One region of the Paenibacillus sp. FSL K6-3182 genome, then DNA from elsewhere that is predicted to be linked to it. Evidence: riboswitches for the same ligand, from Rfam matches in the RefSeq annotation. Region 1 holds a riboswitch; each other region holds the start of a gene.
What was found. A riboswitch is a leader RNA that binds a small molecule or an ion and turns the genes downstream of it on or off. The one in region 1 is predicted to bind cyclic di-GMP.
Positions count from the first base shown of each region.

Region 2: another riboswitch for cyclic di-GMP. It lies ahead of MHH56_RS02575 (hypothetical protein); the one in region 1 lies ahead of MHH56_RS00455 (transglutaminase-like domain-containing protein).
Region 3: another riboswitch for cyclic di-GMP. It lies ahead of MHH56_RS13020 (methyl-accepting chemotaxis protein); the one in region 1 lies ahead of MHH56_RS00455 (transglutaminase-like domain-containing protein).
Region 4: another riboswitch for cyclic di-GMP. It lies ahead of MHH56_RS30810 (SpaA isopeptide-forming pilin-related protein); the one in region 1 lies ahead of MHH56_RS00455 (transglutaminase-like domain-containing protein).

Region 1 is NZ_CP150265.1:92,371-94,532, forward strand. It holds gene lysS (lysine--tRNA ligase) at 1-665, shown strand, start outside; cyclic di-GMP riboswitch class I at 835-913, shown strand; cyclic di-GMP riboswitch class I at 965-1,043, shown strand; gene MHH56_RS00455 (transglutaminase-like domain-containing protein) at 1,056-1,865, shown strand.
Region 2 is NZ_CP150265.1:571,819-573,980, forward strand. It holds gene MHH56_RS02570 (acyltransferase) at 1-177, shown strand, start outside; cyclic di-GMP riboswitch class I at 723-807, shown strand; gene MHH56_RS02575 (hypothetical protein) at 1,163-1,897, shown strand; gene MHH56_RS02580 (copper amine oxidase N-terminal domain-containing protein) at 1,922-2,162, shown strand, end outside.
Region 3 is NZ_CP150265.1:3,044,301-3,046,462, forward strand. It holds gene MHH56_RS13015 (DUF1836 domain-containing protein) at 66-836, shown strand; cyclic di-GMP riboswitch class I at 909-993, shown strand; gene MHH56_RS13020 (methyl-accepting chemotaxis protein) at 1,079-2,162, shown strand, end outside.
Region 4 is NZ_CP150265.1:7,038,404-7,040,565, forward strand. It holds gene MHH56_RS30805 (hypothetical protein) at 1-415, opposite strand, end outside; cyclic di-GMP riboswitch class II at 661-742, shown strand; gene MHH56_RS30810 (SpaA isopeptide-forming pilin-related protein) at 833-2,162, shown strand, end outside.

The DNA of each region.
Region 1 (2,162 bases):
ACAAGGATATTATGGCATTGACAGAGAATGTCATCGCACATATTGCGCAAGAGGTTCTTGGAACAACGAAAATCACTTATCAAGGCCAAGAGATTGATTTGACACCTCAGTGGCGTCGCGTCAGCATGGTTGAGCTTGTCAAAGAAACGACTGGCGTAGATTTCGGCGTGGAAATGAGCGACGAGGAAGCCCATCGGTTGGCGAAAGAACACAAAGTTGCCGTTGATCCGCATATGACATTTGGTCATATTCTCAACGCTTTCTTTGAACAGTTCGGTGAGCACACGCTTATTCAGCCAACCTTTGTTACAGGACATCCGGTTGCTATTTCGCCGCTTGCTAAGAAGAGCGAAGCAGATCCACGCTTCACCGATCGTTTTGAGCTATTCATCGTAGCACGTGAGCATGCTAATGCATTTACGGAGCTTAACGATCCGATCGATCAGCGTGAGCGTTTCGAGTCGCAGCTTGTTGAGCGTGAGCATGGAAATGACGAGGCGCATGAGATGGATGAAGACTTTATCCGCGCTCTGGAATACGGCATGCCGCCAACTGGCGGACTAGGAATCGGTATCGACCGATTGATCATGCTTCTAACAGATGCTCCATCTATTCGTGATGTACTGTTGTTCCCTCATATGAGAGATCAGCGTTCTGCTGAATAAGAAAGAGACCAAGGAACCTTATGGCTTTTAGAAGCCATAAGGTTCTTTTTTTTCTAATATCGAGAATTTGCAACAACAATCCTTAAAAACATTCAAATTATGATTGATATTGTAGTACAATCTATTGATTTGCTAGATTCATATGGTAGAATAGAACTAATAAAGCGCTACACGATAACGGCAAACCTATCGAAAGGTAGGGACGCAAAGCTAAAGGGCCTTCCGTAAGATGGCAGCCAGCTACCGAATGAACAGGCTTTTTTTTGTTTGTATAGGGGAAATTCATCACATAGCGCTTCACACGATAATGGCAAACCTATCGAAAGGTAGGGACGCAAAGCTAAAGGGCCTTCCGTAAGATGGCAGCCAGCTACCGAAGGGAGTATATTCATGCGTAAATTTATGTTAGTCATCGCAGCTTTTGTTCTTTTTGCATCCATCCATGTAACGGTCGTTCAGGCAAATGAAGCGGACTCTTCTGATTGGCTCAATACGGGGAATTTAGATAAAGGTGTTGTCTCCGTACAATATACAGTGAGCACTAAAGTGAAAACGAAGCTTATGATCGCAAAAGGCGCATCAAATTATACATATAATCTAACTAGCGGAAAAACAGCTGAGAAGTTTCCATTGCAGCTTGGCAATGGCGAATATACAATATCTGTTCTAGAGAATACAACAGGAAACAAATACAAACTGGCGAAGAAAGAAACCGTGACGCTTGATTTGAAAGACAACAAGGTTTTGTACTTGAATTCCATCCAGAACATTGACTGGTCGAATGCGAGCAGCGCCATCGTCAAGGCAAAAGAATTAGCGAGCAATAAAAAAACGGATATGGAGAAAGTAAAGGCAATCTACGAGTATATTATTACGAATGTAAGTTATGATAATCAATTAGCTGCTAATCTGTCAGTTGATTACCTCCCCAATATTGATCGCACATTTAAATCGAGAAAGGATATCTGCTACGGATACGCTTCATTGTTTGCGGCAATGCTGCGGAGCGTGGATATCCCTACGAAGCTCTTGATGGGACAATCTACTTATGTGGATGTTTATCATGCTTGGAACGAAGTGTACTTGGATGGGAAATGGGTTACGATTGATACGACAGTTGATGCGGGTCTAAAGAAGGGCAAGAAAAAGTATGAGCTTATCAAGGATGCAGCTCAATATACAGTTACAAAAACATATTAGAAGTCATACGAGCTTGCGGAAATCGCAGAGCTCGTTTTTTTATGTCTTTCTTCAATATAGGTGAGGAGGAAGCGAAGCAACGATTACGCAATTAGAAGGCAAATAGGAGTGTTGAAAACTTTCTCGTAAATAATGAAAAAAACACTTGCAATGCTATATACGCCTATGATATATTATCTAGGTCGCCAACGAGATACACGGTCGACAAGAGAGAAAAGATTGCTCTTTGAAAACTGAACAACGAGTAATAACTGCCTCGCAAATCCTTCGGGATAAGCGAAAAAAGCGATAAAAAAG
Region 2 (2,162 bases), 480 kb from region 1:
CAATTGGTCACTAATGGTATTTTCTTTAGAAACTTATTAGGAACAATTTTCTCTTCTTTAATAATTTTAGTTTTATCATTTTATTTATGCTTATTACTCGAAAAACTACCGTTTAGGAGTATAACATTAGGTCGTTCCATGATTAAAAAAAAGGTTCTTAAAGAGGGGGGGATATAATAAAAAGATATTATTCTACTTTAAGTCCTTGAGATGATAGTTGTGGGAAAAAAGTAAGAATGAAATCGCACTTGGAAAACAACAGATCTTATTTAAGGTAGTCGTGAGCATACGCTCCAACTATAGGATGTACAGATGCTTAGTAAATTATATTTATATATATTCTTTAACTCCTTACTTCTGATCTATTGCTCTCTAAGTTATAGTGAGGATAATAATACTTCTTTTTTTTTTTGTTTAACGGAATAAATGTAAACAATGAATGAAATGGATAGGCGTAGAAATAATGAGAGTATACTCTTTTTGTCAGTATTATTACAGGATTTAGATGATTGATTTACTCTATGAAATCAAAGGAAGATAAGATGAGTTCATAGAGGCTGGATTTAACTACCTAGAATTCCTTGGCACATCATTACAGGAGTTTCTTACCTATATCGGAAAAATATATTAAATAATGTTATTTGTTTGAATACTAAGTGAATAACTCTACACTTCCAAAAAACTTTGTTACCATACCATTAAACAAAACAACCGCATAACCCACACGATAAAGGCAAAACCATTGAAAAGTGGTGACGCAAAGCTAAAGGGGCTTATCTTTTAAAAGACTGCCAGCCAGCTACCGAATATCGTGCCTCCCGTCGTGGTTTATGTGAAAATGGAGGTTATTATTATGTTCATGCGCGCAAACGTTGTACGTGAATGGCATCAGCTCTGTATGGGATTCAATGAATTGCTGTGGGAAGATTGCTTAGATGAGAAAAAGCGCATGGAGATTTATTTGAGGATTGTTTATCACAAAAATAAACTAGCAGCTGTCTCATGAACTAGCACGAAGGGCGTCGTTAATAGATCTGAAAACGCTATATCCGCAAGCTGACGCCCCGTCACTATGAAGCGTCAGCTTTTTTATTTTAAAAATCTAAGAAGGAGATTCATATGCAATCATTGCTTCTTTAGTGGATCATATGAAACCAAAACAATGAAAAAAACGAACAAAACACTAATGATTATCGCAGGTGCTCTCGTTGTTATCGGTATTGTCATTTATGGAAGCATGAGTCTCTATTCGAAGTTAAATCAGGTAGATGAACTGAATGGGCGTATTGAAGAAGCTGCAGATAGTAATACAGGACAAGAGTCGCCGAATATTACGGAGCAGCCAGATGAACAACCTTCTAATCAGACAGATCAGACTTCAGAACCTGATGCTACTCCATCACAAGAGCCTGATCTAGTTCCAACGACGCAGCCAGATGAAGTCCTTAAACCTAGTCCGAGCGCAACTTTGCCGCCAGATGAAGCGTCTAATATTGTAGACAAGGGACAAAAGCCGGATAAGGGATCTACAAACTCCGAAAATAAGTCCCAGAAGAAAAAAGAGATTGATGCATCGGTTACAGCAAAGCTGGAAAAGCTGAAATCTTCGTGTCAAGCAACCAGCAATAGCTTGGTTAAGCAGATTGCGAAAGAGCTTAGCGGGGATGAAGAAGCCACACTTGCTACTATTCAAAGTAAATACCTGAATAAGGTATTTTCTGCGGAAGCCGATTGTGATGCCAGGTTTAATCAATTAATAAGCAATGCCAAGAGCGAGTATAAAGCAGCCGATCTAGGTGAGCAAAGCTTTCCGGATTGGAGCGCGCAATACGAGAGTGCGAAGGCTGGTGCTAGAGCCAATGCGCTTGCAGTAATTGCAAACTCGCTAAACAAGTAAGCTTTACTATTCTGAGGAGGCTCTATGAAAAAGTCACGTATTCTATCTATTTTTCTGGTTGTAATGATGTTGTCATCCATACTTGCAACCGCTGCATCCGCAGCAACCGAAACAATTAAGACAAAGACACAGCCCATTAAGCTGCAATTTGATGGACAAGCGCTTAAACTGCCCGATGGACAATACTCATTTATTCATCAAGGAAGTACATACGTACCGATTCGTTATATTTCTTACGCATTGCTAAAAACAGTGAATTGGGATG
Region 3 (2,162 bases), 3.0 Mb from region 1:
ATATGATGAGTTCATATGAACTTGTAATATAGGAATGCAAGACGAATGTGCGAGGAGGAAGCGAGATGGAGTCCTTTACGCTTACTCGAAAAGAGATGGCTTGCTTGCTGCTGGCTCTGGACGGAAAGTATAATTTGAAGCCACTGCAAGTGCTGCAAGCCGCATGGACCAAAACGCATCAATGTGATTTGGAGAAAGGCACGGGACTGCCTGCATTTATGTCTACGCTGCTGCCTCCAATTATTGAAAAGCTCATTAAAGGAAATGAGATTAAAGGCTTTTCACTACATGAAATTGCTGCGTTGGGCCAATTAATCGAATATTCGAATCTGTCGATTACCTCCATGCAAAACTGGGTAAAGCGAGATTTCAAACCTTATTTCGATTGTCCGAAAGCTGGGAAAAAATATTCTCTAAACCAAGCTGCGTTATTATTTATTATTGATGATTTAAAGTCAAATCTTGATTTTGAATCCATACGCAAGCTTTTTGAGATCGTATTCAAGAAACCAGAGGATGAAGCAGACGATTTAGTTGGGCCTATTGAATTATATGCATCTTATACTAGTATGTTTGAGGAGCTAGATGCGAATAACGATCAACTGCTCGACATTTCCGGTCATCTGAAGGAAAATCCGCATCAAGATTTATTGACAGAGCATGTCATTCGCTCTTCAGCGAATCAATTTGCAAGCAGATTGCCGAATTTAACAGAAAAACAATGGGAAGCGGTGCGAAATATTTTGCTCGTTGCGGTTATTTCCATCCAAACCTCCTATTTTCATTCGTTAGCAAGGCGTTATTGCAATGCAACCTTATTTTTAGCCACAGAATAAATATGGTTCAAGGGATGACAAACTCACTAAATAGTCCTATACTGGTTTAAGTTGTAAACTACAAAATAGACAAACTGAAAAAGGCAAACTTGTTGAAAGACAAGGACGCAAAGTTATGGGCCTAAGGTGTACGCACTATGGCTGCCAGACCGCCGGAAGGATAATAAGCTAACTGAGCTGTCCGCCTCCTGTGGCTGGATAGCTTTTTTTGTTTTCAGGAGACAGAGGAGAGAGCAAGCAGGATGGTTTTTAAGGATATGATAGAGAGAGCAAAAATACTGTTTAAGAAATTGAGTTTGAAGAAAATAACGAGCAAATTATTGCTTGTTACCGCAATCATCACACTATTTAATGTAGGCTCGGGCGTTTTGATTTATTTTCAAAATCATTCAGTAGCAACCTCAGTCGAAGGTTCAGAGGAATTGCAGCGTGCTGAACGCAATTATCAAGGTATATCGAATAGGCTGCTGAAAGTGATGCTTCTAATGGTAGATGCCATTGAAAATGGCAAAAGCGATGCAACGCTGATCATGAAGGATTTGGAAACGATGCCTGCCAACATCGATGAGTTGGAGAAACAGCTTATCGATATGGATAAGAAATATCCGCCTGCAACGGAAGATGGTCCTTATTATGCGAATCAAGTTAATGTTCTTAAGCTAGCATTAGATAACTTGAAAGTGACGAATACAGACGTGAGTGGATTATCATCAGATGAGAAATCGCTCCGCATAAGCAATCTAATAAGCGTATATACCGTCATTCTAAGTTATTCCAACGATACAATGCACGAGCGTTTGACCGCAGACGCTAACGCGACGCAGAGGCTTCTCGATAAAGACATATCCAGTGCGAACCTTATTGTGCTTATAAATGTCATTTTGCTAGCTATTCTTCCTGCTATTATGATTTTTGTCATCTCACAATCGATTAGAACAGGACTTGTAGGCATTACAAAAAGAATTAAGCAGTATGGCAATAATGATTTTACAAGTCAAGAAAAACTCGTTCGCTCTGACGAATTTGGCGATCTTGACCACGCTTTGGCTAATATGGGCGATCAGCTGCGAGAAACGATTAAAGCTACGCTTGAAGTGAGCGAATCTGTGCTCCACATCTCGAATAATATGGATAATATGATTGGTATTAATCGAAAAGCATCAGAGGATGTAAATGGCCAAGTGGAGCTGGGCAGAAAAGTGTTGCTGTCGCAGTATGACGATGCTTCATCCATTTCGGCAGTTACGGAAGAAATCTCAGCAAGCTCTCAGCAAATTGCTGCGTCGAGTGAATACATAAACAATGATATGCAAAATATGAAGCAAT
Region 4 (2,162 bases), 610 kb from region 1:
GCACCGCATGATCGGAAAGCGACACAACTCCTTCTGCCTGGAGCAGCCATAGCAGCTGAGTTCCATCCACACCCTCTGTTTGAGAGCGCTTACCGTCTTCGCTTCCAGACAACGGATTAGATCCATTAGAGTGAATCCTGACCTCATCGCCCCTTCTAGCTAATCGTTCAACAATAGCCAGTGTCTCCTCTGTAACTCCTTGATCTACGATGGTCAAACGAACGTTTTTCCCCATTCGCCGAGAGAAAGAAAACAGTGAACGTACATACCATTCCATATTGTTTTGCTGGACATCAGCAACGAGCACATAATGCTTGCTGGATTGCTGGCGCCCTCGCCAAATTCGATACGCCAGATGCACCGACAATGCAGCCAAAGCATAACAGCCAATAACAAGAAGTAGAAGTTCAAACATGGCGGCCACCTCCTCTTTGTGACACTATATGCCATGAAGAGCCCACTGGTTCCGCAATCAAGGGACAAGGTGACAAAATGTGTGTTATGCCAAAAATATATCCTGCTTTATGCTGATTATTAGTCATTTTCTGACAAAGAAACACCCTTGAGCAATTTCCAATACATGTTATCATTTTAATATGAAAGCATGCATATCTAACTGGTGCACGCATATAGAAAGGGAGAGTGGATTTTCACAATCAAAATAACTAGGGAAGCGATGAAGTATAATCTACAATTGGACACTTGGATTATATGGAGCTAGTAGTGTAACCGGCCCTCTTGGAACCCCACTACGTATCTAAGAGGAGAGTGAAAGATGCGTTATTTTAGGAAAAAAATCAGTTTAGCCCTGGCTCTGTTATTAATTTTTTCGTTGTCGCTTAGTTCCCTTGCCATGGCGGAAGGTGATAGCAATCAAAGTACGAATGCTGCGGCACTCGGAGATGAGAATAGCTGTCCACAGTATTCATCGGATCGCAAGGATGTCATTGCCACGCATTCCAATATCGTAGTCAATAATAACGGAACAGCTACCGCTACGTTCCAGACGCTAAAAGATTGTGTTAGAGTCAGCTTCTCCGGCTATGAAGGCCCTGCTGACTGGGCACCTGGACCCGGCGATACAACCATTCCATACAACAAGCAAACATTTTTTGAGGGACAGTCTATTATATATCCAAAAGCAGGTACTTACTCCGTTACGATTAACATTCCAAGATGCTTGCCTTATCAATTAGATATCTATAGCGGAGATTTAATTAAGACATTGGGTCCCGGCGCTCACGGTGACAAAATTTTAGCATGGAATCTAAAGCTTTCGAACAGCTGTACGGGCAATATCATCATCAACAAATTTTTAAATAATGTCGAAGGGGCTCCTCATGTCGGCATTACCTTCGAGCTTTGGAAAGACGGTAAATTATTCAAAAGCGGCGTTACCAATAGTGACGGTATTTTGCAATTCAACGAATTGCCTATCGGCACCTACACATTAAAAGAATTAACCTTAGATGGCTTTACCACCGATTTAGTGGCTACCCAGCAGATCGTAGTAACCACAGATAACTCTGTGCGAAAAGCAGTTATCAATACGGCTAAGCTCAAACTTGAAACGGCCTGCTCCGCCGACCCGAATAAAACAAGAGCTTGGAAAGTAACCAATGAGAGTAACATTGAGGTTTCTTATTCATGGGAAATTCCAAATTCCACTCAAACAGGAAACGGTGTAATTCCTGGAAAAGGTTCCGTAAGCTTTTCAACAAATACGGAGCTCGTCAACCCAACTGATCCACAAGCTGTACCTAATACGCTGAAGATCCATTGGGGCAAGGAGAAAGAGCTTTCACTTGTGAACGCAGGCGAAACCTGCTTTACGCCTACTCCAACACCATCATCGACACCTACTGCTACTCCAACTTCTACACCGGAGACTACGCCTACAGTTACACCAACTTCTACACCTGAGAGCACGCCTACAGCTACACCAACTCCTACACCTGAGAGCACGCCTACAGCTACACCAACTCCTACACCTGAGAATACACCTACCACTACACCAATTTCCACACCTGTGATCACACCTAACTCGACACCTGCTATCACGCCTAGCAGCACACCTACTGCTACAACTACGGTAACGACAACACCTACATCGTCACCTGAAGCAACACCAATCGTCGAAATTGATGATGAAGATCCACCTG